4 regions of the Bacillus sp. SRL337 genome follow, and region 2 is predicted to be linked to each of the others. Evidence: predicted binding sites of a transcription regulator. Region 2 holds the regulator's gene; each other region holds the start of a gene.

Region 1 (7,707 bases), 860 kb from region 2:
TCAACGAATGATGGTCAATTGGTGATCATCACGGGCATGTCCGGTGCGGGCAAGACCGTCGCCATTCAAAGTTTTGAAGATTTAGGGTTTTTCTGTGTAGATAACCTGCCGCCTACTCTCCTTCCTAAATTCCTTGAGTTGATGAAAGAATCAGGGACAAAGATGAACAAGGTCGCTTTGGGAATGGACCTTAGAGGACGGGAATTTTTCGATCATCTTATCCAGGGACTTGACGACCTTTCAGAAAGCTCCTGGGTGACCCCGCAGATCCTTTATCTGGATGCTGATGATTCAGCACTGGTCAGACGATATAAAGAAACACGGCGTTCACACCCGCTTGCTCCGTCCGGTTTGCCAATGGAAGGAATCAAGCAGGAAAGGCTTCTTTTAGAAGAATTGAAAGGCCGTGCACAAACCATATATAATACTTCAACGATGAAGCCGAGGGAGCTGAGGGAAAAAATCCTTCAGGAATTCTCGGTCAATAAACGATCCATTTTTACGGTCAATGTCATGTCCTTCGGCTTCAAGCACGGCATCCCGATTGACGCCGACCTGGTATTCGATGTGAGATTCCTGCCCAACCCGCATTATATCGAGCATATGAGGCCAAGAACCGGACTGGAAGAGGATGTTTCAAAATATGTCCTTAAATGGAGCGAGACCCAGAAGTTCCTTGAAAAAGTGACAGATCTCCTCTTGTTCATGCTGCCGCATTATAAGCGTGAAGGAAAAAGCCAGCTTGTCATTGCCATCGGATGTACCGGCGGCCAGCACCGGTCTGTAGCATTGGCGGAATATATCGGCCATTATTTTGAAAATGACTATACTACAAAAATCACTCACAGGGATATCAAGAAAAAAAGGGAACAGTTGACATGAAGAAGACTACGGATCCCAAGGTTGTCATCATCGGCGGCGGGACAGGACTGCCTGTTCTTCTCAGAGGACTTAAGACATATCCTTTAGATATAACGGCTATCGTAACGGTGGCAGACGATGGAGGGAGCTCAGGGCGTCTGAGGGACGATTTGAATGTACCTCCGCCGGGTGACATCCGAAATGTCATTGCCGCATTGTCAGAAGTGGAACCACTGATTGAGCAGATGTTTCAGCATAGATTCGAGACATCCAATGAGTTGGCAGGGCACTCGCTTGGAAACCTGATTCTTGCAGCCTTCACATCGATTACCGGCGATTTCGTCCATGCTATCCAGGAAATGAGCAGGGTCCTCAATGTAAAAGGGAAAGTCCTGCCGTCTGCCAATCAAAGTGTTGTGCTGAATGCAGAAATGGAAGACGGAACGATTGTCACCGGTGAATCGAAGATCCCGTTTTCCGGTAAAAAGATTAAGCGTGTTTTCCTGACTCCGGGCACGATCATTCCTGTGGCTGAAACAATTCGTGCTATACGGGAAGCGGATTTGATTGTCATTGGTCCGGGAAGCTTATACACCAGCATCCTGCCTAACTTGCTCGTTCCTGAAATCGGAAAGGAAGTAAGCAGCTCGAAGGCACAGAAGGTGTACATCTGCAACCTGATGACCCAGGCAGGAGAAACACTCGATTTCACGGCGGCGGATCATGTAAAAGCCATCTACGATCATCTGCATGACGGATTCATTGACACGGTCATTGTCAACAATGAACAAGTTCCTCAGGAAATTGAAGCCCGTTACGAGGAAGAAATGGCGAAACCGGTCATATTTGATTTTGAACGATTGTCTTCAATGGGATTGCAGGTTATCGAAGACAAGATCATTTCTTATTATGATGGTGTCATTCGCCACGATACCGGTAAAGTAGCGGAGATTATCTTTTCTCTCATCAGTAAACCAAATCTCGAGAGTAGTGAATAAACTAAATTGCTGGGTTCTAAGCAGCAATAAGAACGGCATGGCCAACGCAAGATATGCAAGCGTTTGTCTTAGGGAGGTGAAGAGATGTCGTTTGCGTCAGTTACCAAAAAAGAATTAACCAATCTTGATCTGAAGGATTGCTGCTCAAAGGCAGAATTATCCGCTTTAATCAGAATGAACGGATCGCTGTCCTTTGCCAACAGATCCCTTGTCGTCAACATCCAGACAGAAAACGCAGCGATCGCAAGGCGGATCTATTCATTGATCAAGAAAAATTATGACACACCCGTTGAACTTCTGGTCCGTAAAAAAATGCGGCTGAAAAAGAACAACATCTACATCGTACGCCTGAATGAGGACACGAAAGAAATATTGGAAGATCTCCATATTCTGGGCGAGGGATTTACAATCATCCATGATATCTCTGCACCGCTCATCCAAAAGAAGTGCTGCCGCCGTTCGTACTTACGGGGTGCCTTCCTGGCGGGAGGATCGGTCAACAACCCGGAAACCTCTTCCTACCATCTTGAAATCTTTTCACTGTATCAGGAGCACAATGAGGCCCTGTCTCAGCTGATGAACAGTTTTGGATTAAACAGCAAAACATTGGAACGTAAAAAGGGCTTCATCACATACCTTAAAGAGGCGGAAAAAATCACTGAATTCTTGAATGTAGTGGGTGCCCATGGAGCCCTGCTCCGGTTTGAAGACGTACGGATCGTCCGCGATATGAGAAACTCGGTCAACAGGCTTGTTAACTGTGAAACCGCCAACTTGAATAAAACGATAGGGGCCGCTTTAAGACAGGTCGAAAACATCCGCTTTATCGAACAGACGGCCGGATTGCAAATCCTGCCGGACAAACTCAGGGAGATAGCCGAACTGAGAGTCACCTATCAGGATGTTACATTGAAAGAACTTGGGGAAATGGTATCAGGGGGAACCATCAGCAAGTCAGGCATCAATCATAGACTCAGAAAAATAGATGAAATCGCAGAAAAATTGCGCTCTGGTGAAAAAGTAAAACATTAACCATATATGGCAAAGGGGAGAAAGAAGCATGATCGAACAAAAAGTAGAGGTAAAATTAAAAACGGGCTTGCAAGCACGCCCTGCTGCTCTATTCGTACAGGAAGCCAACCGTTTTACTTCAGAAGTGTTCTTAGAGAGGAAAGGCAAGAAAGTAAATGCCAAAAGCATCATGGGCTTGATGAGCCTGGCCGTCAGCTCAGGCACAGAAATCACTTTGATTGCGGACGGCTCCGACGAAGAAGAAGCAGTGAAACACCTCACTGAATTCGTCCAGAAAGAAAGCTGACCTTAAACTCCATCTTTTCAGGTGGGGTTTTTGTTTTGTTTATGTGGTGCCTGGTACAAAACGTCTGATTTGTACCAGGCACCCTTTTTGGTTAGGAAGGAGGGAGGAGTAGGAGGCTATCGTCGAGTTTTCAGCTCCTATCGACGGGTTTGGGGCTTCTATCATCGAGTTTTCCCGTTCTATCAACGACTTTCTTCCTCCTATCGACGACTTCAGCCAGTCTATCGCCGAGCCCGGCCATTTCCAGCACTCCTGACGGAACAAGAAAAGAGCACCTGCAGGACAGATGCTCTTTCTTTAACAAAATTATTTTTTGTCGTTCATATCATTACTTGTAATGATGCGGTCGACCAAACCGTATTCAAGCGCTCTTTCAGCAGTCATGAAGTTATCGCGGTCTGTATCGCGGGAAATCACTTCAAGAGGCTGGCCAGTGCGGTCAGAAAGAATCTGGTTCAATTTCTCGCGCAAGAACAAGATGCGTTTTGCCGCAATTTCAATTTCAGTTGCCTGACCTTGTGCTCCTCCAAGCGGCTGATGAATCATGACTTCAGCATTTGGAAGGGCAAGGCGTTTCCCTTTTGCACCTGCTGCAAGAAGGAATGCACCCATTGATGCAGCCATACCGATACAGATTGTTTGTACATCAGGTTTGATATACTGGATCGTATCATAGATTGCCATACCAGCTGTGATGCTTCCGCCAGGGCTGTTGATGTAGATTGAGATATCTTTCTCCGGATTCTCTGATTCAAGGAAAAGCAATTGCGCAACGATGGAGTTGGCAACATTATCATCAATGCCGCTTCCCAGCATGATAACGCGGTCTTTCAACAGGCGGGAATAAATGTCATACGCACGTTCACCGCGGTTCGTTTGTTCAATAACTGTCGGAATTAAGTTCATCTTATTTCCTCCTTCGATCAATTAATGTTATGTTTGAAACATACAAATACTTTATGTACTGATAATAATACACCAGTTGGTCAATAAAGGTCAAACAACTAGCTCTTTAAAAGCTTATTTTTCCCTCGACAATCCTTTCTACATCATACCCATCCAATCCTTTTTTAAACTATGCTTAATGTGAATAAAAGATTATTGTTTAGCGAAATTATGTTTTTATGATTTCCTCTCCGGTTGTCCGACTCCGCGGGGCGGGCGGTGAGCCTCCTCGGCTTTGCCTGTGGGGTCTCACCTGTCCCGCTAATACCGCAGGAGGTCGGACACCCTCCGCTTCAATCAACGAAGGGGCAGGAGACAATTAGGCTGTTATGAAGCAAATTTATAGAATCTTAATGGGCCCATCAATACTTTGCAGGCAAACGTCACTTAGATTTTATTTCTTAGCAGGACAAAATCCATTTTCCTTCAAAGAGCAAACTCTGTTCCTCAAAAACTATTGCATTTCCTTCGTTTCTGAACTATAATAAGATTTCGTACGCTTGTCGTACTGATTGCCCTCGTGGTGCAACGGATAGCACGTAAGATTCCGGTTCTTAAAATGGGGGTTCGATTCCCTCCGAGGGCGTACTAAAGGCTCCTGTGCTGATTTCAGCGCAGGGGCTTTTTTCTGCATAAGCCAGCAAAGCAAATTTCGTGTAAAATTCCAAAACACAATCTATACTATAGGTGAATAATGATTTGGAGGGATAACTATGCACATTCAAATGTGGACTGATTTCGCTTGACCATTCTGCTATATTGGCAAAAGGCGTCTGGAGGACGCTATTAAGCAGATTGATCATCCAATCGAAGTGACGTACAGATGCTTCGAATTGGACCCGACAGCAGAGCGGGACATTAAGGATAATATATATGAGAAGCTCGCCAAGAAATACGGCATGAGTATAGATCAGGCCAAAGCCAATACACAGAACATGGTGAACATGGCGAAAGAAGTTGGCTTGGACTATCGGATGGATACAATGATTCAAACCAATACCTTTGATGCACATCGTTTGGTGATGTATGCAAAAACAAAGGGCCTGATGAAAGAAATGACGGAACGGATTCTTCGTGCCCATTTTACAGAATCCAAACATATTGGAGATTATGAAACATTGACGGAGCTGGCTGTTGAAACAGGATTGGATCGCGAAGAGGTTGCAGAGATGCTGGCAAGCGACGAGATGGCAGTCGAAGTCAGGGCGGATGAGAAGGCTGCACAGCAAATCGGTGTGACCGGTGTTCCTTTCTACTTGATCAATAACAAATATGCCCTTACAGGCGCTCAGCCTGCTGAAGTATTTGTTCAGGCTTTGAAAAAAGTAATCGCAGAAGAAGAAGAAAATAAAATCACATTGTTGAACAGCGACAGTGAAGACGGCGTTGTCTGTGATGAAAACGGCTGCGAACTACCGAAAAAATAATAGAATAATACTCGCCTTGAATTCCTGGAAACAGGGATTTGAGGTTTTTTAGTTTCGATGCCCTAAATCGGCGATTTTGGGGTGAGTTTCGGCGATACGATCTCATTAATCGGCGATACAGGCATATCTTTCGGCGGAAATCACTACCCTATCGACGAAAACGATAATTTCCAACACACCAACTCTACAAAGCCGGAAGTTTATATTTAAAATAGCCTGAACTAGCCCGCTTTTCGTGAGCCCACTAGCCTGCGTAGTTCCTGCCTACTAATTTCCATACACGAACCTTCTTATCTGTTGTAGAATAAGGAGAGGAGGGATCAAGGATGAAGCTCAATACCGGATTATGGCAGCGGCAATCATTGAAATTGAATATGACCCAGCAGCTGACACAAGCGATTGAATTGCTGCAGTATTCCTCCCAGGAATTGAATGCTTATTTGGAGAATAAAGCCCTGGAGAACCCGCTTCTTCAGCTTGAACCTGTTCCTTTCGAGGAACGGTATAATAGAATGCGTGAAAATAACGGAATGAGTATTGATTGGATTGAAGAGGTAGCGGTCCAGCAGCCTGCGTTATGGGAGTACCTTCTTTCACAACTTGATTTGAAAACGCTTACCTACCAAGATCGTCATCGGTTGTCTCTTTTATTTGACAGCCTGGATGAGAACGGGTACTTGCCAGCCGATGCAGAAAGCCTGCCTCCAATACCGAATCTGGTAAACTATATAGAAATTCTTCAGAGCCTGGAACCTGCCGGCATCGGGGCGAGGAGCTTGAAGGAATGTCTTTTGCTGCAAATAGAGAGGGATGTCAAAGCCCCAGAACATGCCTATCCAATCATCAAACACCATTTTGTTGATTTTTGTGAAAAGACTTGGAAGAAAATCACCAAAGAGCTGGTCATCACGCTGGCCGATGTTCAATCGACTGCTGATTACCTCAAAACGCTAAATCCCCGGCCTGGAGCAAGATTCACTACGGAACCACCTCAGTATATACGGCCGGAAATGTACGTCACGCAAAAAAAAGGCGGGCTGGAAGTCGAGTTGCTTGGTGGAAGCATCATGAAAATTCAATACAATCGTGGGTACGAACAACAAATCTCGTCGACACAGGATAGTGAAGGAATCAAGTTCCTGCGGGATAAAAAGCAGGAGTTTCAATGGATACTGAAGATGCTAGATCAGCGTAAAGCCACTTTGCTCAAAGTCGGGAAATGCCTTGTTGAAAAGCAGGAGGGCTTCTTCAGATACGGACCCGGGGAGCTGAAACCTTTGACTTTAAAAGAAGTGGCAGAGACAATAGGTGTGCATGAATCGACGATCAGCAGAGCCGTCAGAGGGAAGTATATCGGTACACCTTATGGCACCTGCGAAATGAAAGCCTTATTTGTAAGTAGTGTAGGGAAAGATGTGGACTCGGTTTCTTCAGAAGGAATCAAGGCCGAAATCACTCGGATGGTCAAAGGGGAAGATAAGAAAAGGCCCTTATCTGATCAGGCGATTACAGCCAAATTAAAGGAAAAAGGAATGAAGGTTTCCAGAAGAACGGTGGCAAAGTACAGGGACCAGCTCGACATTCCATCCTCCACAAGGAGAAAAAGATATGAATGAAACGAAAAGGCTTCAGGTTCATTTTTATACAAGAGGAAAATGTCACTTATGTGAAGATGCAAAACTCATGCTCAAGCTTATAAAAGAAGACATTCCATTTGACATGGCCGAGTATGATATCGACAAAAGTGACGAGCTGACTGAGCGGTTTGGGTTGATGATTCCAGTGGTTGAAATCGACGGGGAAATCGTTCAGTATGGGCAAATTGATTATTTTACAATAAGTAAACGTTTACAAGAGAAATCTTGAGGTATAATAGTTGAATTCTGATTCATCCCTTGGTAAACTTACGTTGAAAGCAGGGATGAATTTTTTTTGCGGACGGTGGGACACAATATGTCTAAGAGGGACGTATCAAGTCCATCCAACTAACTTGAAGGAGCTTTTTGATGGAATCAATCATTGATATACAAAAACGATTATTACCAGACCTGCTCCAGGTTATGCAAAAAAGACATCAAATCCTCAAATCGGTACGATTGATGCAGCCTGTTGGAAGAAGAAGCCTCGCCCAGTCGCTCGGGATGACGGAAAGAGTCCT
Region 2 (7,707 bases):
CTTCAGTGCCGATGGTAGTTGGGGACTCCCCTGTGAGAGTAGGACGTCGCCAGGCAATCAAAAGAGTACCCGAAGGGGTGCTCTTTTTTATGGAGAAAAAGGAGAATAAGCCAAGAGTGTGTAGTTCTGACCTTTGATTCAAGAGCACTGCTCGGGCGGAGAGGAGCAAGAAGGTCAAGGACGCGAGGGAGAGAACACCAGAGTGGGCTCTGCCCATGAGGATGTGAACGAGCGAAGCGGACGAAGAGATTCGCCGCTCATCGCCGTCCGAGCCTTCAGTGCCGATGGTAGTTGGGGACTCCCCTGTGAGAGTAGGACGTCGCCAGGCAATCAAAAGAGTACCCGAAGGGGTGCTCTTTTTTATGGAGAAAAAGGAGAATAAGCCAAGAGTGTTTAGTTCTGACCTTTGATTCAAGAGCACTGCTCGGGCGGAGAGGAGCAAGAAGGTCAAGGACGCGAGGGAGAGAACACCGGAGTGGGCTCTGCCCATGAGGATGTGAACGAGCGAAGCGGACGAAGAGATTCGCCGCTCATCGCCGTCCGAGCCTTCAGTGCCGATGGTAGTTGGGGACTCCCCTGTGAGAGTAGGACGTCGCCAGGCAATCAAAAGAGTACCCGAAGGGTGCTCTTTTCTTATGGAGAAAAAGGAGAATAAACCAAGAGTGTGTAGTTCCGGCCTTTAATCAAGAGCACTGCTCGGGCGGAGAGGAGCAAGAAGGTCAAGGACGCGAGGGAGAGAACACCGGAGTGGGCTCTGCCCATGAGGATGTGAACGAGCGAAGCGGACGAAGAGATTCGCCGCTCATCGCCGTCCGAGCCTTCAGTGCCGATGGTAGTTGGGGACTCCCCCTGTGATCGTAGGACGTCGCCAGGCATTCAAAAGAGTACCCGAAGAGGTGCTCTTTTTTTGTGCGAAAAAGAATCAGAACGAACAGGTTGTGTAGTTCCGGACTTTAATCAAGAGCACAGCTCGGACGGGGAGGAGCAAGAAGGTCAAGGACACGAGGGAGAGAACACCGGAGTGGGCTCTGCCCATGAGGATGGGAACGAGCAAAGCGGGTGAAGGGCTACTCTACCAAATAGCATAAACGAAGAAAATTCCTGTGGACGCACTTAATCTGAATCAGACATAATTCACCTCCGATTAGATGCTATTAAGAAGATATGCCGCAATTAATCAGAAATGGGTACGCCACCAGCCTGTTTACGAAGCTTCATTTCTCACTAGTAATCACTGATCAGATAACTCTTCATTTAAAGTTACTCATTTTAATTGAAATCGAAAAGGATTGAGAAGTATTCTTGTTCGCAGGTCTTTAAAACTGGTTTGACGCATAACTTTCTTTTTACAAGCAAAACTAGCAAAGATTAGGTATAACCACTCAACTTCAGCACATACCTCAAAATTTCTACCTATCCATCCGCCGGTCTCACCACGATCTTTATTTTAACGGAAAGCTCTTTCATACCGCATCAAGATATACTGTTGGTCAGGATTAATACTCAATCTGGCACGATAATCCCCAACACGGCATAATTATAAATTCAATGTGCCACCGATTCACACCGCTACCAGATATTAATACATAATATTCTTAATGGACAAACCAGGGTTCTTTTTATTATTTACCTAATAAATCAAAATTCATATGTTTAAAGGAACCCTGCATCTGGGAAAACTTTTAAGGCAGTTTAATGGATTGCAATGACAAGTTGTTCTGGTGTATAATCTTAGTCAAATATAGTCAAAGTCAAAAGAGGAGGAGGCCTGATGAGGAATATTTCCGATATCATCGAAAACTATCTTAAGAGGGTTTTTGAGGCAAGCGGCAATGAAATTGTTGAGATCAAGCGCAGCGAGATTGCCGATAAGTTTCAGTGTGTCCCCTCCCAGATCAACTATGTGATCAATACCAGATTTACAATCGAAAGAGGCTATATGGTCGAAAGCAAGCGGGGCGGTGGAGGATATATCCGTATCATGAAAGTGCAAGCCCTTGACCATGCCCATCTTGTAGATCAGTTAATGGCGTTGGTTGATAGCAGGGTTTCTCAAAGTTCTGCTGAAGATCTGGTATATAGATTGGTTGAAGAAGAGGTTATTACGTTAAGAGAAGCGAAGATTATGATAAGTGTTATGGATCGCTCGGTGTTGTATCTTAATTTGCCAGATAGAGATGAACTAAGGGCAAGGATGCTGAAGGCGATGCTGGTCACATTAAAATATAAATAGGAGAGGTGAGTTGAATTGATTTGCCAGGAGTGTAATGAAAGACCTGCCACTCTCCATTTTACAAAGATTGTGAACGGGGAAAAGACGGAAGTCCATTTGTGTGAAAGATGTGCTAAGGAAAAAGGGGAAATGTTCATGTTTGAGGGCTCTCCTGCCTTTTCAGTCAACAGCCTTCTTTCCGGACTATTGAATTTGAGTCCTGCAATGAAGCAGCAGGAGGCTCAGATCCAACGGCAGGAAGTTTTGCAGTGCGAGAAATGCAAGATGACATTTCAGCAGTTCATCAATGTCGGCAGGTTTGGCTGTGCGCATTGTTATGAAACATTCAAGGATGAGCTGACCCCGATTCTTCGAAGGGTTCACAGTGGAAATGTTGAACATCATGGAAAAGTCCCTCAGCGGATGGGTGGCACGATTCATTTAAAGAAAAAACTTACTGGTTTAAGAGGCCAGTTGCAGCAGTTGATCCAAGATGAGGAATTCGAACAGGCAGCAGGAGTGAGAGATGAGATCCGCTCCCTTGAGAAGGAAATCCATCAAGAGGGAGGCGATAAGTAATGTCCTTGGAGAAATTCCTAAGCCAGGCTTCAAGCTCATGGATGAGTGAGGAGGGGCCAAACTCGGATATCGTTCTGAGCACCCGGATCCGGCTTGCGCGCAACTTGAATGAGTACCTTTTTCCAACTTTATTCTCTGCTGAAGAAGCGGATACGATCATTGAAAAAGTGAAGGGTTGTATTTGTGAAGAGTCAGGGGAACATGGGAATCTTGAATTTTTAAAGATGTCTGAGCTGCAGCCGCTTCAAAAGAGGGTGTTGATGGAGAAGCATCTGGTGAGTCCGAATCTCACGGATGATACAAGCTATGGAGCTGTTGCTCTTTCTGAAAAGGAAGATATCAGCATCATGGTAAATGAAGAAGATCATATCCGCATTCAGTGTCTATTCCCTGGATTGCAGCTGCAGGAAGCATTAACGAAAGCAGATGAAATCGATGACTGGCTGGAAAGTAAGCTAGATTTCGCCTTTCATGAAAAAAGCGGTTATCTTACTTCCTGCCCGACCAATGTCGGTACTGGGATGAGGGCTTCGGTCATGATGCACCTTCCAGCTCTTATCATGACACAGCAGATGAACCGTATAATTCCCGCCATCAACCAATTAGGACTTGTGGTAAGAGGAATTTACGGGGAAGGCAGCGAAGCATTAGGTAACATATTTCAAATTTCCAATCAGATCACTCTCGGGAAATCGGAAGAAGATATTGTGGACGATCTGACCGGAGTCGTCAAACAGATTATTGCTCAAGAACAATCAGCGCGGGAAGCATTAGTGAAAACTTCCAACATACAATTAGAAGACAGAGTGTTCCGCTCCCTCGGTGTCCTGGAGAATTGCAGGGTAATTGAGTCGAAAGAAGCAGCAAAATGTTTGTCGGATGTGAGATTGGGGATTGATTTAGGGTATATAAAGAATATATCCCGCAATATTTTAAATGAATTAATGATTCTTACCCAGCCAGGGTTTTTACAACAATATTCAGGCGGACCGCTCCGCCCAGATGAAAGAGACATAAGGAGAGCGGCCTTTATTCGGGAACGGCTTAAACTTGAGAATAGAAGTAGTTAGGAGGAGACGAATATGATGTTTGGCAGATTTACAGAAAGAGCCCAGAAGGTATTGGCTTTAGCCCAGGAAGAGGCAATCCGTTTATCTCATAGCAACATCGGAACAGAACACATTCTGTTGGGATTGGTCCGTGAAGGTGAAGGAATCGCAGCCAAAGGATTGACAGCCCTCGGACTTAGCCCTGAAAAGATTCAGAAAGAAGTCGAAAGCCTGATTGGGAAAGGCAAGGAGAATTCCCAGACCATCCACTATACACCAAGAGCCAAGAAGGTCATTGAACTATCCATGGATGAAGCCAGGAAACTCGGTCATTCCTATGTTGGGACAGAGCATATCCTTCTTGGGCTGATCAGGGAAGGTGAAGGTGTGGCTGCCCGTGTGCTGAACAATCTCGGGGTGAGCCTGAACAAAGCAAGACAGCAGGTCCTTCAGCTGCTTGGCAGCAACGAATCAAATGGGCATCAGGGCGGCACAAGCACCAATGCCAACACGCCAACGCTGGATAGCCTGGCAAGGGACCTGACAGCTATTGCAAGGGAAGACAGCCTTGATCCTGTCATTGGAAGAAGCAAAGAGATTCAGCGTGTCATTGAAGTTTTAAGCAGAAGAACCAAGAACAATCCTGTATTAATCGGTGAGCCTGGGGTAGGTAAGACAGCGATAGCTGAAGGTCTTGCCCAGCAGATCGTCAATAACGAGGTGCCGGAAATCCTTCGTGACAAACGCGTTATGACGCTGGATATGGGTACCGTCGTTGCCGGAACTAAGTACCGCGGGGAATTTGAGGACCGTCTAAAAAAGGTTATGGATGAGATAAGACAGGCGGGCAATATTATTCTCTTCATCGATGAACTTCACACACTGATCGGCGCAGGCGGAGCAGAAGGAGCAATCGATGCGTCCAACATCCTGAAGCCTTCGTTGGCGCGAGGCGAATTGCAATGTATCGGGGCTACTACTCTTGACGAGTACCGTAAATATATTGAAAAAGATGCGGCTCTGGAAAGAAGATTCCAGCCTATCCAAGTGGATGAGCCTACGGCAGAAGAGTCCGTACAGATACTGAAAGGTTTGCGTGACCGTTATGAAGCCCACCATCGTGTATCCATTACAGATGAGGCGATCGAAGCGGCAGTCAAGCTTTCAGACCGCTATATCTCAGACCGTTTCCTTCCGGATAAAGCGATCGATTTAATTGATGAGTCCGGTTCGAAGGTGAGACTGCGTTCATACACAACTCCTCCTAACCTGAAAGAGCTTGAAGTGAAGCTTGAAGAAATTAGGAAAGAGAAAGATGCTGCAGTCCAAAGCCAGGAATTTGAGAAAGCTGCTTCCTTGAGAGATACAGAACAGCGTTTGAGAGAAGAGCTGGAAGATACGAAGAAAACCTGGAAAGAGAAACAGGGACAGGAGAATACGGAAGTCACAGTCGAGGACATCGCCAAGGTTGTATCCAGCTGGACCGGCATCCCTGTCAGCAAGCTCGCGCAGACGGAAACGGATAAGCTTCTTAAGTTGGAAGAAATCCTGCACTCCCGTGTTATCGGCCAAGATGAAGCTGTAAAGGCTGTATCGAAAGCTGTAAGGAGAGCGAGAGCAGGTTTGAAAGATCCGAAGAGACCAATCGGTTCATTCGTTTTCCTTGGCCCAACCGGTGTCGGAAAAACAGAATTAGCCAGGGCATTGGCTGAATCTATGTTCGGTGACGAGGAATCAATGATCCGGATTGATATGTCAGAGTATATGGAAAAGCATTCGACCTCCCGTCTTGTTGGTTCACCTCCGGGCTATGTAGGATATGAAGAAGGCGGGCAGCTTACCGAAAAGGTACGCCGCAAGCCATACTCCGTCATCTTGCTTGATGAGATTGAAAAGGCGCATCCTGATGTCTTCAATATCCTTCTTCAAGTGCTTGAAGATGGCCGACTGACTGACAGTAAAGGACGTACTGTCGATTTCAGGAATACGGTTTTGATCATGACATCAAATGTAGGAGCCGAATCCCTGAAGAAGAATAAGTACGTTGGCTTCAACATCCAAGATGGAGAACAGGATTACAAAGACATGAAAGGGAAAGTGATGGAGGAACTGAAGAGGGCCTTCCGTCCGGAATTCCTGAACCGAATTGATGAAATCATTGTCTTCCATTCTCTTGAAAAAGAACATTTGAAAGAAATCGTGTCATTGATGTCCGATCAATTGACCAAGAGATTAAAAGAACAGGATATTTCCCTGGCACTTACAGAGGCAGCCAAAGAGAAAATTGCGGATGAAGGCTACGATCCTGAATATGGGGCACGTCCGCTTCGCCGTGCCATCCAGAAGCATATCGAAGACCGATTATCGGAAGAACTGCTGAAAGGTACAGTCCTTACAGGCCAGCAAGTCCTCATTGATGTAGAAAATAATGAGTTTACTGTGCGGATGAAAGAAACGAGCAATACATCTTCTTAAAGAAAAGTTAAACAATCAAGAGCAGTCAAGCAGGCCTTAACGAAAGGCTCCGTTGTTTTCTGGAGCCGCTCTCCAAGGCCAAGGCTGCTCTTGGCTTGTTTTTTTAAAAGTTTCGAACTGCCATATATAATGTGAATCGCGCAAACTGCAGCATCTTCTCTTCAATAGGCTTTTTCGTGAACTTTGTTGCTATTTACTATGAGGGGCGTACTATATCGCCCTATTTCACCAGAAATAATTCGAAAAGAAAGAATGAGCGGATCTTCCATTGATATAGAAGAGCCGTAGTATGGCAAGGAAAAATTCAAACCTTGGGATGTACCCAAGAGCAGCAATCAATACGAGAATAGCCTTTCAATAAGAGGAAAACATTGGTACATCATTCTTGTTGTTTTTTAATTCCCCTCGAATTTGTCACCATTCTATAATAGACCTCAAAACGTCTTCTTGTAGCAGTATTTCAGTAAAATATATTACATAGATATAAAAAGAGAGAGGTAATACAGTTGGCTAAAAAGAAAACTAAGTTTATGTGTCAGTCATGCGGATATGAATCAGCAAAGTGGATGGGCAGATGTCCCGGCTGTTCTGAATGGAATAAGATGGTGGAGGAAGTCGAAATCACCGGTAAACAGCCAAGGGGTGCTTTTAAGCATTCTATGCAGCAAGGGCCATCCAAGGCAGAGAAACTTGTTTCGATTGAAACCAAGCAGGAACCGAGAGTCGCAACCGATTCAAGGGAGTTGAACAGAGTGCTTGGTGGAGGGGTGGTTCCCGGATCGCTTGTTTTAATCGGGGGAGATCCAGGTATCGGAAAATCGACTTTGCTTCTACAGGTTTCATCTCAATTGGCAGAGGGTAAACACAAGGTTCTATATATATCTGGTGAAGAATCCATCAAACAGACAAAGCTTAGGGCAGACCGATTGAAAATCAAAGCAGACGATCTTTATATATATGCAGAAACCAATTTAGAATCTATACATGGAACCATTGAAGAGCTTTCTCCGGCGTTTGTGATTGTCGATTCCATTCAGACCATCTTCCATCCGGATGTGACCTCCGCTCCGGGAAGCGTTTCACAGGTTCGTGAATGCACGGCAGAGTTAATGAGAATTGCGAAAACAAAAGGAATTGCCATATTTATCGTCGGGCATGTTACAAAAGAAGGGTCAATTGCAGGTCCAAGACTGCTGGAACATATGGTTGATACCGTCCTGTATTTTGAAGGTGAGAGGCATCATGCCTACAGAATCCTCAGAGCGGTGAAAAACAGGTTTGGTTCGACCAATGAAATGGGAATCTTTGAAATGAAAGAGCTTGGCCTTGAGGAAGTGGAAAATCCGTCAGAGATATTCCTTGAAGAAAGGTCGCAGGGAGCTGCCGGTTCCA
Region 3 (7,707 bases), 1.3 Mb from region 2:
GATATTAGTTGAAATTTATATTGAATAGCAACAAAGTTTACGAAAAGAGCCATAAAAAAAGATTGATCCGCATGAGATCAATCTTTTTTTCAGGTTACTTGTTTTCTTCCAGAGCATCCTTGCGGCCCAATTCGTAGGCTTCGTTCATCACCTGTGTGAATAGGTTCATAAAGGGCTGGATCATTTCCATTGATAAGTCAATACCGGATTGCTCCAGTTCTTGTTTTGCTTCTGGAAGATATTTCATTGCAATTTGCATGAATTCCATATTTTTATCGTGCATCTGTCTATTCCTTCCTCTCTGTCGGTAAGGTACCGGTTTTGATATAGTGCTGAATATCGCTTTGGATAACTTTTCGGAAATCCTCATCTACAGCAGGGCTGAATTTCCCCATTGAAATGACTTTATCTTGGAAGTCGAATGGGATATTTCCGGATTTTAATTCATCATGAGAGAATCTCTCCGCTACCACTTCATACAGTTTGTCCACATGCTGAACTGTACTGGTCAATACCGTTGATTCTCCCATGTCTGATTGATCGGATACATATCCGACCGCGTACAATCCTTTTTCCTTCAGCTTTTCGATCATAGGGACATTATATCCATCTCCCGCAGGGTATACAATATCCACGCCTTGTTTCAACTGCATATGTAACATGACCATTGCCTTCTCGGTATTATCCCAATCATCGGTATAATCGACATGGACCTTTACATCACTGTCCTGGTATCTTGCACCGTCAATATATCCCTTTACCTCCGGCTGCCATGCATAAGAGGCGATGGCCCCTATATTCTTGCTTTCTGTTTGATGGGCAGCAGTCATTCCGCCAAAAAAGCCCATGGCATACCCTTCAAAGTTTAAGCTGGTGGTGTTTGAATGACTGGCATTCCCATTAAAAGAAACGAAATGGATATCCGGATATTTTTCCGCAATTTCGTTAAAGAAAGGGGCATATTCCTGTCCATGGCCAAATATTAAATTGACACCTTTTTCATCATACTCTGCCACGGCTTTTTCAACCGACTGCTTGGTTGATATCCCTTCCTTGTAAAAAACATCCACACCGAATTCGGATTGTATTTTCAGTAATCCTTTATATCCTTTTGTTCCCCATACTTGATCACTTATTGTTTCAGTAACAAGCAGCCCTACATTTCCGAGGCTCCCTTTATCACCCTGCTGGGCACATCCCGAAAGAAGCAACAGCAGAATCAGAACGAGAAGACCTTTTATTTTCATATTAGCAACTCCTTAAGGATGTCAGTCAACTGCACAGCCGGCCGTCGTTACTGACAACTACATCCGCAGTCCGCTGCGAATCCCCTGCAGGCAAATCTATCATGCAAGAGTTTTACTCTTATTATTTTACCTTGGTTTATGAATGAAGAAAAGAAAAATTTAGCAGCAGCCTTTCTCAACAGCCCTTTGGTGCTCCAATACTTCTTGGACGGATGAAGTGGAATCTACGACTACCTTCTCCAAACCATCAGGAAGCACATCTCTTATTCTTGCAGTGCCTTGTTTAAAAGCCCCAGGTTTGCCTAATAGATGAAGGATTTCCATCCAGCTGCCGGAATGGGCAGGTGTCAATTGAACGTACCTGGTTCTGCTGATTTTTATTTGGTTCTGGATGGCCTTGGCTGCATCCTTCACAAAAATAGCCGACCTTGTATCATCTACATAATCCAAGCCGCTGTCTGAATCAGCCAGAATTTGCTGGAACAAAAATGTCTCAGGCTGATGCGGGCCAAAAAGAGTGGGAATATACACGATATAGTGATTATTGAATTGCTCCTTCAAGTATTCTATCAGTTCCGTTAGCTCGCTCTCCTTTATCCGGTTTGGCACGACTGAGGGCAGCAGCAAAAAGGCATCTGCACTAGAGGATTGAACCTTTTCAACAAACTTTTTTATTGATTTCAATTGAGCATCAGCCTTATTGCCGGTGAAATGATCATATAAATTAATATAGGTCCTGGCCTCTGAAAACCCAGGTATCAAATCCTGCCGAATAGGCTGGTAGGTAATATTAGCGTTTCTCCCCACCTCCAGCCATCTTCCTCCTGCTGTATCTTCAGTATCTGCCGCCAGCACTTCAACGCCTTCCTCCAGAAAGGCCAGGCATAGTTCAAATCCCAAAAATCCCAATCCACCGGTTACGATTGCTTTAGTCATTGTTATTCGTTCCCCTCACTTCCTTCTTACAATTCTTCATGCATTGAGAAGTAAGATACAACCTTCAAGGAAACTTTGTATCTCTTCTCTGGAAGGATAATATATATTTCTCCAGGAAGCCCCTTTTCATTTCGTTCTATATATATATCTTTTATGAGAGGGAATTGATTTTTATAACGAGAGGAATTAATCGATTGTATTGTATAGATAGGCGTTTCCGTGTTCTTCAGGTATTCACCGGATATTGCGCGATTAGTTATCATGGCTTCACATTCAGCATCTTTAATGCCATAAGCAAGGGAAATTTCTTTTATAAGTTTTTTATAGAAGAACTTTTGATCCTTTTCTTGTGAAAAATGTTCATAAAGAGAGACACAGGGGGTCAGCAAGACAGCGGACCGAATTTGACTTCCGATTGCAGGCAACAGTTTTTCGATTAACAATCCCCCCATCCCTTCCGCAAGTATATGAACCTGTTCATTTATGATTTCCCTTCTTTTCACATAATGATAAAGGCGCTGGGTCAGGCTTATTGCTTTATCACTCGCCCAATTTGCTCCATATAAATTAGAATAAAAAACGATATATCCTTTGTCCGTCAATTCCGAGATGATCGATCTTCTTGTCTCCTGCTGAACCCAGAAGCTGCTCTGTTCATCAACATAATGATTAACATCCCCCAGAATAAGAACGGCAAACCCGTTGGGACGGAAAGGATAGTGCACAATACAAGGTTCGTTGTCGATTTTAAAAATTCGATGATTCATCTGAAATTTCTCCTTTTAACGTGCTGTGGTTCCCATCAATAATGATCTCCTTCTATTAGTCGTCAGCTAAACATAATTCGTCATGATAGTCTATGAAATTTTTATGCAAATGTATGGGAGACAGCCTATAAAACAAGAAAATACACACCCATCCCCCTTATTGAAGAAAAGGTTTACAATCCTGTCATGAAAATGATTTAATATTTCTTTTAATTATGGTACTATAAAACAGATAATGAATATTTGAGGGAATGAATTCCCTTCCTGGATTTGATAACACTCTGTTATACATAGATGCAAGGAATTGAGGTGAATGGTATGAAATACTTTTGGACTTTCTTGTGGACTTTCCTGCTGGTGGAAATGCTTACTTATGTAGTAACTTCAATGACTGGCGCTCATTTTGACTTCATGACGGGCTTGATCCTGGCTGTGGGTGCTACCATCTTGATCTTTGTGGTGACATTGGTCATTCCAAACGAACCTGTAGAGAAGCATTAACCTAAAAAAGGAGAACCCGTTCCGGCGGATTCTCCTTTTTTGTTTTGCTATTGTTTTTAATAAGGAAGTAAACAGTCGGTTGGGTGGATTTAAGAGAATTCACCGTTTTGTCCTCAGTGTTGATTAGAGTGGAAGGTATTCGACCTTGCAGGACCGGGAGTCTGTGTTTCAACGGCTGCTGCACCGATTAGCAGATTTCACACTCCCTCCTTGCGATAAGTCATCATCGAATCGCTGTGATTTTCGTGACTCCTATATTCTCATGTGAGAGCCCTTCACTCCGTAGGGCACTGAACCGCATTCCCTTTTGGTCAGGCGAAACCCTGCATACGAAGCTGAAGGAGGCTCAGCGTCCGTCCCACAGAGTCGTTCACCTTTTATTCAAAGGCTTTTTCGCAAACTTTGTTGCTGCTCTATATATGAATGTCAAAATTTTGGTGATTCACCGGATAACCCCCTCCCCCTTTCCGAGGGGAAATCCATGGGTACAGGGGGAAAAATCCGGCTCTTGGGATTTACCCAAAAACAACAATTACTGCGAAAACAGCCTATTCAAATAAAATATTAATACGCATTCATCAGCCTGCAAACCCCTATTTTTGAAAAATGATTCGGTCATTTTCTATATCTATAGTGATCTTTTCATCAGGTTTAAAATTTCCAGCGATGATTTCCCGTGCAAGCTTGGTTTCAATATTCTTTTGGATGTATCGTTTCAACGGCCGGGCACCATACACAGGATCATAGGCGCCTTTGGCAATGAATTCTTTGGCTGCTTCACTGATGGTCATATGGATATTTTGCTCCTGCAGCCGGTTTTGTAATTCCCTCACTGCTTTTTCAACAATTCCCTTGATGTTCTCAATACTTAAAGGCTTAAATAAGACGATATCATCAACCCGGTTTAGAAATTCAGGCCTGAACGATGATCTCAGTTGGCCAAGGACAAGAGTTTCTGTTTTTTCATCGATGTCATCAGAGCCTTCTTGTCTTTCTAACAAGAATTGTGAGCCGATATTCGATGTCATGATAATCACCGTATTTTTGAAATCCACAGTCCTTCCTTGTGAATCAGTGATTCTTCCGTCATCCAATACTTGCAGCAAAATGTTGAATACTTCCGGGTGCGCTTTTTCAATCTCATCCAGCAGAATGACAGAATAAGGTTTTCGCCTTACTGCTTCAGTCAGCTGTCCGCCCTCTTCATACCCAACGTAACCCGGAGGAGCACCAATCAGCCTTGAGACCGCATGTTTTTCCATGTACTCGGACATATCGATCCGTATCATCTGTTCCTCGCTGTCAAACAGAGTATGCGCAAGAGTTTTCGCAAGCTCTGTCTTCCCTACACCTGTCGGACCAAGGAAGATGAATGAGCCAATCGGTCTACCCGGGTCCTTTATTCCTGCTCTCGCCCTTAGGATCGCATCGCTGACCAGCTGGACTGCATCATCTTGGCCGATGACCCGCTCATGAAGGATACTCTCAAGCTTAAGTAGTTTCTCCCGCTCTCCCTCAACCAATTTGCTGACAGGGATCCCTGTCCAGCGGGCAACGATGCCCGCTATTTCTTCCTCTGTCACTTCTTCACGGAGCAGACGGTTTTCCTGTTCATTCATCATTTCTTTTTCAAGCTCCTGAAGTTCCCGTTCAGCTGCAGGAATCTTACCGTGGCGGAGTTCAGCTGCCTTGTTGAGGTCATAGTTCCCTTCAGCTTCTTCAAGCTGCCTGCGGAGCTGATCCAACTCTTCCTTCTTCTCCTGGAGAGAGTTGATTTTTTCTTTTTCTTTCTGCCATTTTGCTTTCATGGCATAGCCTTCTTCTTTGAGATTGGCAAGCTCTTCCTGGAGCAATACAAGACGGTTTTTGCTTGCCTCATCTTTCTCTTTCAGCAAAGCCGCCTCTTCGATCTCGAGCTGCATAATCTTTCTGGTTACTTCATCGAGCTCTGAGGGCATGGAATCAATTTCCGTCCTGATCAGTGCACATGCCTCATCCACAAGATCTATGGCTTTATCAGGTAAAAATCTGTCGGTGATATAGCGGTCAGACAGAGAAGCTGCAGCCACTATTGCTTTGTCATGGATATTGACACCATGATGAATCTCAAAGCGCTCTTTCAATCCCCTCAGGATCGAAACGGTATCCTCTACATCAGGCTCTTTGACCATCACTTGCTGAAATCTTCGTTCCAATGCGGGGTCTTTCTCAATATACTTTCTATATTCATTTAACGTGGTGGCCCCTATACAATGAAGTTCCCCTCTTGCAAGCATCGGCTTAAGCAGGTTTCCGGCATCCATCGCTCCTTCTGTTTTCCCGGCCCCTACAATGGTGTGCAGCTCATCAATAAAGAGCAGGATGGTTCCATTGCTGCGTTTGACTTCATTCAAGACAGCTTTTAACCGTTCTTCAAATTCACCCCGGAATTTCGCCCCTGCTACCAAGGCACCCATATCGAGTTCGAAAATTTGTTTATCTTTGAGCCCTTCAGGTACATCTTTGCGGACGATCCGCTGTGCCAGGCCTTCAATAATGGCTGTCTTTCCTACCCCGGGTTCCCCTATCAACACAGGATTATTTTTTGTCTTCCTTGATAAAATCCGAATGACATGCCGGATTTCTCCATCCCGGCCAATGACAGGGTCCATTTTCCCTGATTTCACTTCTTCGATTAGATTTCTGCCATATTTCTTTAGTGCTTCATACTTTACCTCAGGATTTTGGGTATTCACACTCTCTCCTCCTCTAATGTCTTCGATTATGAAAGAAAGTTTATCTTCTGTGATTTGCTGTTTTTCCAAGAAATCGGTTACCTGATGATTTTTCTGGCGAAACAAGGCCAGCGCGAGATGCTCCACTGATAAGTAGTCGTCCCCGAGCCTCACTTTTATCTTGTCTGCGTCCTGGAACAGCTTATTGAAGTCCTGGGATGAATACTGCCCATAGGCAATCCCTTCTCCAGAAACAGAAGGCTGATCAGAAAGTTTTTTATTAATAAAAGTAATGAGTTCATTATTGTCTAAGTTCAGTCTTGTATAAATGGAACTCAACAAACCATCCTCCTGTAATAGCAGGGCCATCCATAAATGAAGGATGGTGATGTCTGTATGCTTGTGTTCCACTGCAAGCTCTCCGGCTCCAGCAATTGCCTCCTGAACCTTATAAGTAAAGCCATCGATTTTCACAGCATTACCTCCGTTTGATTTGACCTTTATTGACCTTTAATTTTCATTATAATTATTTACAGAAAAAAGTAAAGCCATCCGGTTTAGGATGACTTTACGATTTCAAAACTTGGGCATATAGGACCAATAACGATTTTGGTTGGAGGTTTCCGGAAAACGGTCCCCCGCTTTCAATTTGACTTTCTTCGGATTCATGACCCCGCTGCCTGTCTCACCGATTTCGATATATATTCCATTATTCGGCGCTTTTTGCCCTGAGCGAAATTGTCTTGACTGACCCATGTCAGCTCCCCCTCTATGTCAAAATTACATTCTTCCATCAAACTGGAACTGCGATTGAATTAATCGCTTACTTTTACTATGACTTTTAGCAAAGGAAAAGATTCGCGGCTTTTATTGCCATTCTTGAGAGCTGCTTTTTTATTTTCCCTTATCCTATCGTTATGTTGGAACATGATTCTTGTTTTAGCCCATTCCATGTCATTACTCCCTTCTGCAGAAAAGGAGTGACGGCTAACTGGCGTCCCATATATCTTTCTACAATCTGGAACACCTCATATTTTTGATAAAATAGAACCAGGCTATCGGCAACCGCTGCAATTTTATCCTTACCGGCCTTTCAGTTTAGTCTTGCAGGCTGTCCTACTTTGATGTTAAATAGATAAATGTGGAGAAACTATTCTTTGGAGGAAATTAAATGACTGAAACTACATTTGAGCTGCTGAAATATTTGTTTCTTGGATTATTTCAGGGCTTTACAGAACCTATCCCCATCTCGTCCAGCGGACATTTGCAGCTCGCACAGCACTACCTGGATATCAATCTGCCCGGTTTAACTTTCGAGCTTCTTGTCAACACAGCCTCATTGTTTGCTGTACTGATCATTTACCGCGGGTATATCATGCGACTTGTCATGAATGGACTTGGTTATTTCAAAGAAAAAAGTCCTGAAAATAAACGTGATTTTCATTTTATTATTTACTTGATCATCGGAACCATCCCTGCAGGTGTGATTGGCGTATTGTTTGGTGATTTCATTTCTGATAACCTATCATCCATCAAGACGGT
Region 4 (7,707 bases), 1.3 Mb from region 2:
TACTAAAATGCCTCCATAAACTACTGGAAGTTTGGCTGACCTCATTCTGGTCGACCTCTTTGAATGTTCTGTGCTCTCTGTATATCTCACAATATAGGTGCCTGCCGTGTAAAAGAGCATCCCACAGAGAAAAATCACCAAAATGAATTCTGTAGGCTGCTTTTCGTATATATTTTGGTAAGCATATGATATAAGGGACACAATCATAAGTCCCAGCATATATCCTCCGGCCATCTCATAACGAGAATTCCTTTCTTCTTCCAAGTGGGTGGACACTCTCCAATGAAGCAAAAATAAAATAAGAATAGAAAGCCACCATGGAATCCCCAAAAAGAGTTGGCCAGTTAAAAACAGAGTCAAACCGATACCAGTAAAAGTTTTATTGAATTTTCTGCTTGTCTCCAACCCCATCCAAATTAACGGGAAGGTTACAATAAGTGAAAGGCCGATGAAAGGGATGCACCGGAACATAAAGAAATTTTCATTAGTAAAAAAAGTAAGAACTGCCAGCAGCATCAAAGCATCTGCGGTTAATTTAACAGATACTTTGAGATGGTAAGCGTTCTTTCCTGCTAAGCGTATTTCCTGCTCTGCTGCTTCCATTCCTGCAAAACTCCTTGCTCTTTATGATTTTCCAACTGAAACACGGAAACGTCCCTTTGGTTCATTATCGATAGGAGCTTTTCACTTTCTTTATCCTGCTCCCCTATCGAAATAAGTACAGGTGGAACCTGATGATGCATGAGTAAAAATTGATACAGTTGGCTGAAGGGAAAGGTCACGTCATCTGCAGAAAGGACGGAAAGCAGTTCAAGCGCCCTTTGCCTTTGCTTCATTCCTTCTCCGGCTGTCAAATAGTAAAATGGAGTCCCGCTGAATGACCGGACATTTACTGCCAACGCGAAAGGAATGCCCTGTTTTGCAGCCATTTCAATAATATAGGCTGTACGTTCAATCATCTCCTCCAAATTACTTGTTATGGAATAATGTGCTGATATATTCAAGGTAATCAACCAATTCCGGCTGGTTGCCGGGGAATGAATCTTTGTCTGCAGCGACTGCATCTTGGCAGTGGCTTTCCAATTGATACTTGCAAAGCTGTCACCGGGTGTATACTCTCTGGTGCCTACCGGTTGAAATGGATCATTGAATAAAGAATTCAGGACGGTAAAATCCCCCTGGATCTTTGTATGCGCAGAGGTAAACCCATCCACAGACTTACTCTGAGGAAAGACCAAAATATCTGATTTCACCGGTTTGTCATACTGCATTTGAATACCGCCGCTGCCGAACAAATTCGGGATATCCACTGTAAGTTTTGCTATCCTGGCCAGCCCTCTCCTTCTTGCTTCAATCGGGAACCTCACTTCAATCCTTTCATTTTGGCTCAATGAAAAAGGAATCTTCATTTCAATGATCCCGCCAGGAAACTCATCGTAATCAATCCCAATCGGAATGACAACATCATCAAAGCGAAGGATGAGTGATCCATTTAGGATCGGCAATCCTGTATTCTCAAATTTAAATGACCACTCTCCCCGATCCCCTTTGTTGAATTTTTCCTTATTTCTTTCGTTTTTGAATACCAGCCTTTTTCCCGCATGATGGATATAACTCTGAGAGCCATAAAATAGGGCAAAAGACAGAAGGAATATTGATAAAATCATCAGGTTTTGCAGTATTAAACCAAGCAGTGACAAGAATAAACACAAGAAAATGCAGGCGGAAATTAAATTAGAATCGGATGTCTCTCTTTTCCACTCCACCGTTAAACCCTCGATTCAACCGGGACCAGTACTTCTTTAATCAGTTCTTCCATCACACGTTCATTTGTCTTGATCAATGAAGCTTCGGGTGTGAGAGATATTCTATGGCTGAGAACAAATGCAGCTACTTTCTTAATATCTGCTGGTATAACATAATCCCTTTCATTGATATAGGCCATTCCTTGAGCAGCACGAAACAATGCAAGGCTGGCGCGCGGGCTTACCCCCAGCTCAATTAATTCATGTTCCCTGGTTTTTCTTGTTATTTGCAATATGTATGACTCGATGTCTTCGGATACATGAACTTCTTTCACCTGTTTCGCATACTCCGTCAGTTCTTCAGGAGTAATCACCGTTTGAATAGTATCAAGCGGCTGATGTTCCTTGAACCGCCTTAACATCTCTCTTTCACTCTCAAATTCAGGATATGTAATCGGGACTTTCATCAGGAACCTGTCCAGCTGGGCTGCAGGGAGAGGAAACGTACCCTGTTGTGACTCCACTGGATTCTGTGTTGCCAATACAATGAAAGGCTCCTCAAGCTTTAGCGTTTTCCCTTCGATTGTAACCTGCTTTTCTTCCATTACTTCAAGCAGACTCGATTGAGTCCTCGGTGTAGCCCTGTTTATTTCATCAGCAAGCAGCACATTAGTGACGACTGGACCCGGGCGCAGTTCAAACTCCTGTTCCTTTGGATTGAAGTATTGAATACCCGTTACGTCACTCGGAAGGACATCAGGCGTGAACTGGATTCTGCAGAAACTTGATTGAATACAGCCTGCAAAGGTTTTCGCAAGCATCGTTTTACCTGTACCCGGAACGCTTTCAAACAAAATATGGCCTCCCTGCAAAAGGGCTATACTTACCAATTCTACTTCTTTATCCATCCCTACCATTACTTTTCCAATTTCATTTTTTAATCTATTGACGAACATACGGACCCCCCCATTCTCCCATGAATTATATCACAAGAACTTCTTTTTATTTAAAATCTTCCAAATATTCTTCATTTGTTGTCTAACTCCTAATGTTCCGATAGAATGAATAAAAAGACGAATAGGCGGGTGGGAGAATGAAACCGTTTAAACGAGATGAATCCTTTCGATATACCTTTAAAGACACCTTCCCAGGCAGATTCAAAATAATGCTTCAAAAAGAAAATGAGCTGATTTCCACAAAGGAAGGAAGTTTGCATATTCTTGATATAAGTCCTAAAGGGATGAGGTTCAAGACCAAATTCAATCTGCCTGTTGACCGCTTTGACTTTCACATGGAGATTTATCTCAACATGAACGGGCACGAAATGGTCATTGCCGGGCATCCCATATGGAAAAGGCCTTCAGGAACGGGATTTATGTATGGATTCAAGGCGGCTGAAGATTCAAAGACTGAGCAGTTCATCATCGACACATTGAAAACTTTTACAAAAGAAATAAAAAAGAAGCAGTGATTTTTTCTGCTTCTTTTCTATCCCTTATATAAATTACAAAGCATTCAGATTCGCTAATCTGCTGCCTATTTAACCCTTATGAAATCATCAATCGGAGGATTCATTATGTCATGAAGCATCCTGCCTATCATTTGGTGTGTTAGTTGGAACCATTAATCTCGTGCGGCTACAAAAGGAATTATGATCAGTGTTCATAAATCATCTTTCTTGTCATGCCGCCATCTATTACAAGATTTTCACCATTAATGAAATGATTTTCCTCATGGCACAGGAAGATACATGCCCTGGCAACATCTTCAGGTCTGCCGACACGGTTGGATGGATGCTGAGAATGGTCCACTTCTCTCAATGCTTCATAATCATCTGTTTCTATCCAGCCGGGACTGATACTGTTCACACGGATATTATAATCACTCAGCGTAATAGCTAACGCGTGGGTTATAGAAATGATTCCGCCCTTGCTTGCAGAGTATGCCTCAGTATTCGCTTCTGACATAGTTGCCCTTGTAGACGCCATATTGACAATACTTCCGCCATATTCTCTCATTAGCGGCGCGGCTTCTTTACTGAGGAAGAATACACTGCTTAAATTAGTCGAAATCACTTCCTCCCAGTCTGATGCCTCCATTTCCCAGAAATCCTTAAACTTGGATACCCCGGCATTGTTCACCAGAACATCAATTTTATCGAACTCTTCTTTAATGACTGAAAATAATGCCTTCACATCATCATACTTTCCCACATCGCACTTTTTAAAGATGACCTTATTTCCAGCAGCATCTATTTCCCTTGAAAACCGGAGACCATCTTCTTCCTGTTTATCAACAAGGATAATGGTGTATCCTTCCTTATAAAGTTCCTTCACGATGGCCTTACCAATTCCGTTGGCGCCGCCCGTCACAATCGCTGTTTTATTGTAATTCATCATTGGCCTCCTTTTTTCTTCATTTTTCCTGTTTCTCTTTTACACAAACCTCCGATCTCTTGTATCCAAAAAAAACCTGCCCATTTATAGGCAGATTTTAACTTCTTGGTGTTTCCAAATAGGTGTATATAATATCCCCGCCTTGCTGGGCAATCCCTCTAAAATGTTTAAAATCGTCCTGAGCGATCAAATGCTGCCTGAATTTCAAGAACTCCCCTTTTTGTACTCTGTACTCCCTGACTTCTCCACTTCTTAACTCGTCGAGGATCGCCAGTATCTCCTGATCATCCATCTCACTTTCCCCCTTTCATTACTTTTCAAAAATTTATTAGCCTACTATAGCTTTTTAACACTTTTATTCTACCACCGTTAATCAAAAAATGGGAACATCTTCGTTTCCTACGGTAAAATTAGCCGAAAATTGTCATTTCTCTTTACAAATAAACAGATTATTAGAATAATATTATAATAAAGCCCTTTACCTTTTTGTAATTTTAAGGCAAACTGTAATTAATTGTTTCTGAAACTTTTGACAAAGGAGAGATTTTTGTGAAAAAAGCAGAAGTAGGTAACCTAATTGAATTTCGGGACGGCTTAAAAGGCATCGTTGAAAAAGTGAATGAAAACTCTGTCATCGTCGACCTGACATTCATGGAGAATTACCGCGACCTTGAGCTGGAAGAAAAAACAGTTGTCAATCATAAAAATTATAAAATAATTGAAGCCTAACAGCCAAAAGCCCGGATTCTCCATTTAGGAGTACCAGGCTTTTGCCTTTTCGCGTGGTTTCTTGACGAATATCCGTCCTCATTACTGTTTCCCTTTTGAGATGGTTTCTCCTTCCAGCTCTTTATAAGACTCCACTTTCCCATGGGGATGCTGATCCTGTTTTCTAACATTCCATTGCCTTTCTTTTTCATGTTTTGATTTTGTCATGAACAATCCCTCCTTTAGCGTCTTTTCTATGATGGCTGTTTTTCTGAGGTTTATTCCCTTCCCACTATCAGTTGGATTCGTCCGGTTTCATCCACAACAAAATGATGAACAATAAACTCAGATAACCGAATAGAGGATATAAATAGGAAAGCAGCTGACTGTACTCAAAGAAACTCAGAAGATAAACAATGAGAAATATACCAAGAGTTATGAAGATTCTTTTCCCATTCCAATAATTGGCCATCTGTTTCTCCAGGCCGAAAACCCCGCCAATAATGGAAGTGAATATCTCTCCAAAGATTATGAAAATGTAGATACCATATAAGCTGCCTGCCATACTTTTCATTACGATTGCCATAGGGATTTCATAACTAGTAACATTCGGTATCATTACCAGTGTGAAATGGCTCGACACCAATATCACCGTAAGCAGAACGCCTCCAAGGATCCCACCATATTTTACTGTTTTGATGTCCTTGATTTGGGCGGCAACCGGCACAAGGACTGCTTGAGCCATCGCCAGATTAAAAGCTGCGTACGTAAAAGGGCTTATGACTGCTTTCCATCCATCCTCTGCGTGAGGTATTCTCAGTACGGCTTCAAAAAAATCAGGATCAACAATAATGGTCAGCATAATGGAAATATTGAAGATAATCATGGTGGGAACAACGAGGGTATTAACTGCGAATAACCCTTTCATGCCAATTACCATTACGATGAATCCAAGGAAGATTGACAGCAGTACCCCTGTCTGTTTGTTCATATTTAACTGCTCTTCAAAAACAGCCCCTGCACCTGATAACATGACGGCCGTTACCCCAAGAAGCATGAGCATCATAAGGATGTTCATGAATTTCGAGAACCATTTACCAAATAAATATTCATTAAATTCTTCATAAGATGCTGCCTTGATTTCATGTGCTTTGACCATGATTTTAGAACCTAGAAATATAAATAAATATCCGCTGATAAGGATGCCGATCAAACCAATGAAACCAAATCTGGTGAAGAATTCAACAATTTCCCTTCCAGTGGCAAACCCCGCTCCGATGATAGTACCAACGTAAACTGCCGCTAATTGAAATATACCGCTCCATCTTTTCATCTATTTCACCTCATTACGCATGCTTGTTGTATTGCAAATTATTTATCGCAGCTTTAATTTGTTAAGCCCGCTATTTAACCTTATGTACAAGCAGGGCATTTAAGAAGTACAAACCTTCTTCACAAGAGGAAATAATTGCCTTAAACAGATTGCTTGAAAGTCAAAATTAGTCAAAGTATAATGAAAAATAGGTCAAAGATGATCAAACTATATTATGTCTTTTCTTTTTAAAATATAAATTTAGTCAAAGTTAATCAAAGTCAAAGAACTAATACTTATTTAGGAGGAATAATTTATGCTTTGTCAAAATTGCCAAGAGAACACTGCCAAAATAAACCTGCATTTTAACGTTAATGGTCACAAAAAATCATTATTTCTCTGTCATGAATGCTATACAAATGAAAAGGAAATGAGCAGCTCTCCAAATAACCCTTTCCAAAATTTCTTTGGTGGGAGTGGAGCTGGAGGAGAGCACCAGGCTTTTCATAAATCAACTTCACAGGAAGGAAACAAAGAGAAGTCCTTCTTGGATCAATACGGCCGGAACTTAACACAACTTGCCAAGGCTGACCTTATAGACCCAGTCATCGGGCGGGATGATGAACTAGATAGAATGATTGAGGTTTTAAACCGGAGGAATAAAAATAATCCTGTATTGATCGGGGAGCCTGGAGTCGGGAAAACAGCAATTGCAGAAGGCTTAGCCATTAAGATTGCCAATCGTGAGGTTCCATCCAAACTACTGAATAAAGAGGTCTATCTTCTGGATGTTGCCTCGTTAGTAGCGAACACAGGTATCCGAGGCCAATTCGAGGAACGCATAAAAGCCCTGATTGAAGAACTTCAGAGCAGAAAGAACATCCTGTTATTCATCGATGAAATTCACTTGATTGTCGGCGCAGGTTCTGCAGAAGGCAGCATGGATGCAGGAAATATTCTTAAACCTGCCCTTGCAAGAGGGGAACTGCAGTTGATCGGTGCGACGACGTTGAAAGAGTACAGACAAATTGAGAAAGATGCCGCGTTGGAAAGACGCTTTCAACCCATTCACGTCAAAGAGCCTTCAGAACAAGCCGCAATTGAGATATTGAAAGGCTTGCAAAAAAAATATGAAGACTATCACGAGGTGAGGTTCAGCGACGAAGCGATCGAAAACTGTGTCATTCTTTCAAAACGTTATATTCAGGATCGTTTCCTGCCGGATAAAGCAATCGATCTCCTTGATGAAGCAGGCTCTCACGAAAACCTGAGAAGCGGGCATCAAACTATAGATGGAGGCCGAAGCAGACTCTCTCAAATTGCAGCAGAGAAAGAGGCCGCACTGTCTGAAGAGAATTATGAACTTGCAGCCAAACTGAGGGACGAAGAAGTTCAGCTGGAAAGAACGATAGAAAACCAGGATGATAACCTCTATCCTGTAGTGAACTCTGATCTTATCAAAGAATTAATTGAAAAGAAAACTGGGATTCCTGTAGGAAAACTTCAGGAAGATGAACATAAAAAAATGAAAGAACTCCAGTTTAAA

Evidence for each region. The regulator CtsR, encoded in region 2, represses protease genes until heat stress. The targets are predictions, from matches to a motif close to ATGGTCAATAAAGGTCAAACA.
Region 1: a site for CtsR is predicted at 4,160-4,180, ahead of clpP (ATP-dependent Clp endopeptidase proteolytic subunit ClpP). Genes of this name have one in related genera too.
Region 3: a site for CtsR is predicted at 6,656-6,676, ahead of clpB (ATP-dependent chaperone ClpB). Genes of this name have one in related genera too.
Region 4: a site for CtsR is predicted at 6,371-6,391, ahead of AC4E8A_RS07135 (ATP-dependent Clp protease ATP-binding subunit). Genes of this name have one in related genera too.

The regions. Positions count from the first base shown of each region.
Region 1 is NZ_OZ481793.1:3,914,166-3,921,872, reverse strand. It holds gene rapZ (RNase adapter RapZ) at 1-882, shown strand, start outside; gene AC4E8A_RS19825 (gluconeogenesis factor YvcK family protein) at 879-1,859, shown strand; gene whiA (DNA-binding protein WhiA) at 1,944-2,891, shown strand; gene AC4E8A_RS19815 (HPr family phosphocarrier protein) at 2,920-3,177, shown strand; gene clpP (ATP-dependent Clp endopeptidase proteolytic subunit ClpP) at 3,484-4,083, opposite strand; tRNA gene AC4E8A_RS19805 (tRNA-Arg) at 4,637-4,708, shown strand; gene AC4E8A_RS19800 (DsbA family oxidoreductase) at 4,881-5,549, shown strand; gene rpoN (RNA polymerase factor sigma-54) at 5,876-7,165, shown strand; gene AC4E8A_RS19790 (glutaredoxin family protein) at 7,158-7,415, shown strand; partial or broken gene AC4E8A_RS19785 (sugar-binding transcriptional regulator) at 7,556-7,707, shown strand, end outside.
Region 2 is NZ_OZ481793.1:114,443-122,149, forward strand. It holds gene AC4E8A_RS00570 (CtsR family transcriptional regulator) at 1,769-2,233, shown strand; gene mcsA (protein-arginine kinase activator protein McsA) at 2,249-2,791, shown strand; gene mcsB (protein-arginine kinase McsB) at 2,791-3,861, shown strand; gene clpC (ATP-dependent protease ATP-binding subunit ClpC) at 3,874-6,315, shown strand; gene radA (DNA repair protein RadA) at 6,822-7,707, shown strand, end outside.
Region 3 is NZ_OZ481793.1:1,368,272-1,375,978, reverse strand. It holds gene AC4E8A_RS06715 (ComZ family protein) at 95-283, opposite strand; gene AC4E8A_RS06710 (BMP family ABC transporter substrate-binding protein) at 288-1,247, opposite strand; gene AC4E8A_RS06705 (NAD-dependent epimerase/dehydratase family protein) at 1,407-2,183, opposite strand; gene AC4E8A_RS06700 (hydrolase) at 2,210-2,950, opposite strand; gene AC4E8A_RS06695 (YjzD family protein) at 3,269-3,451, shown strand; gene clpB (ATP-dependent chaperone ClpB) at 4,045-6,639, opposite strand; gene AC4E8A_RS06685 (YjzC family protein) at 6,742-6,921, opposite strand; gene AC4E8A_RS06680 (undecaprenyl-diphosphate phosphatase) at 7,337-7,707, shown strand, end outside.
Region 4 is NZ_OZ481793.1:1,458,144-1,465,850, reverse strand. It holds gene AC4E8A_RS07180 (DUF4129 domain-containing protein) at 1-603, opposite strand, end outside; gene AC4E8A_RS07175 (DUF58 domain-containing protein) at 573-1,766, opposite strand; gene AC4E8A_RS07170 (AAA family ATPase) at 1,769-2,701, opposite strand; gene AC4E8A_RS07165 (PilZ domain-containing protein) at 2,839-3,216, shown strand; gene AC4E8A_RS07160 (SDR family NAD(P)-dependent oxidoreductase) at 3,401-4,144, opposite strand; gene AC4E8A_RS07155 (hypothetical protein) at 4,239-4,433, opposite strand; gene AC4E8A_RS07150 (YkvS family protein) at 4,691-4,870, shown strand; gene AC4E8A_RS07145 (DUF6254 family protein) at 4,952-5,077, opposite strand; gene AC4E8A_RS07140 (YkvI family membrane protein) at 5,145-6,182, opposite strand; gene AC4E8A_RS07135 (ATP-dependent Clp protease ATP-binding subunit) at 6,478-7,707, shown strand, end outside.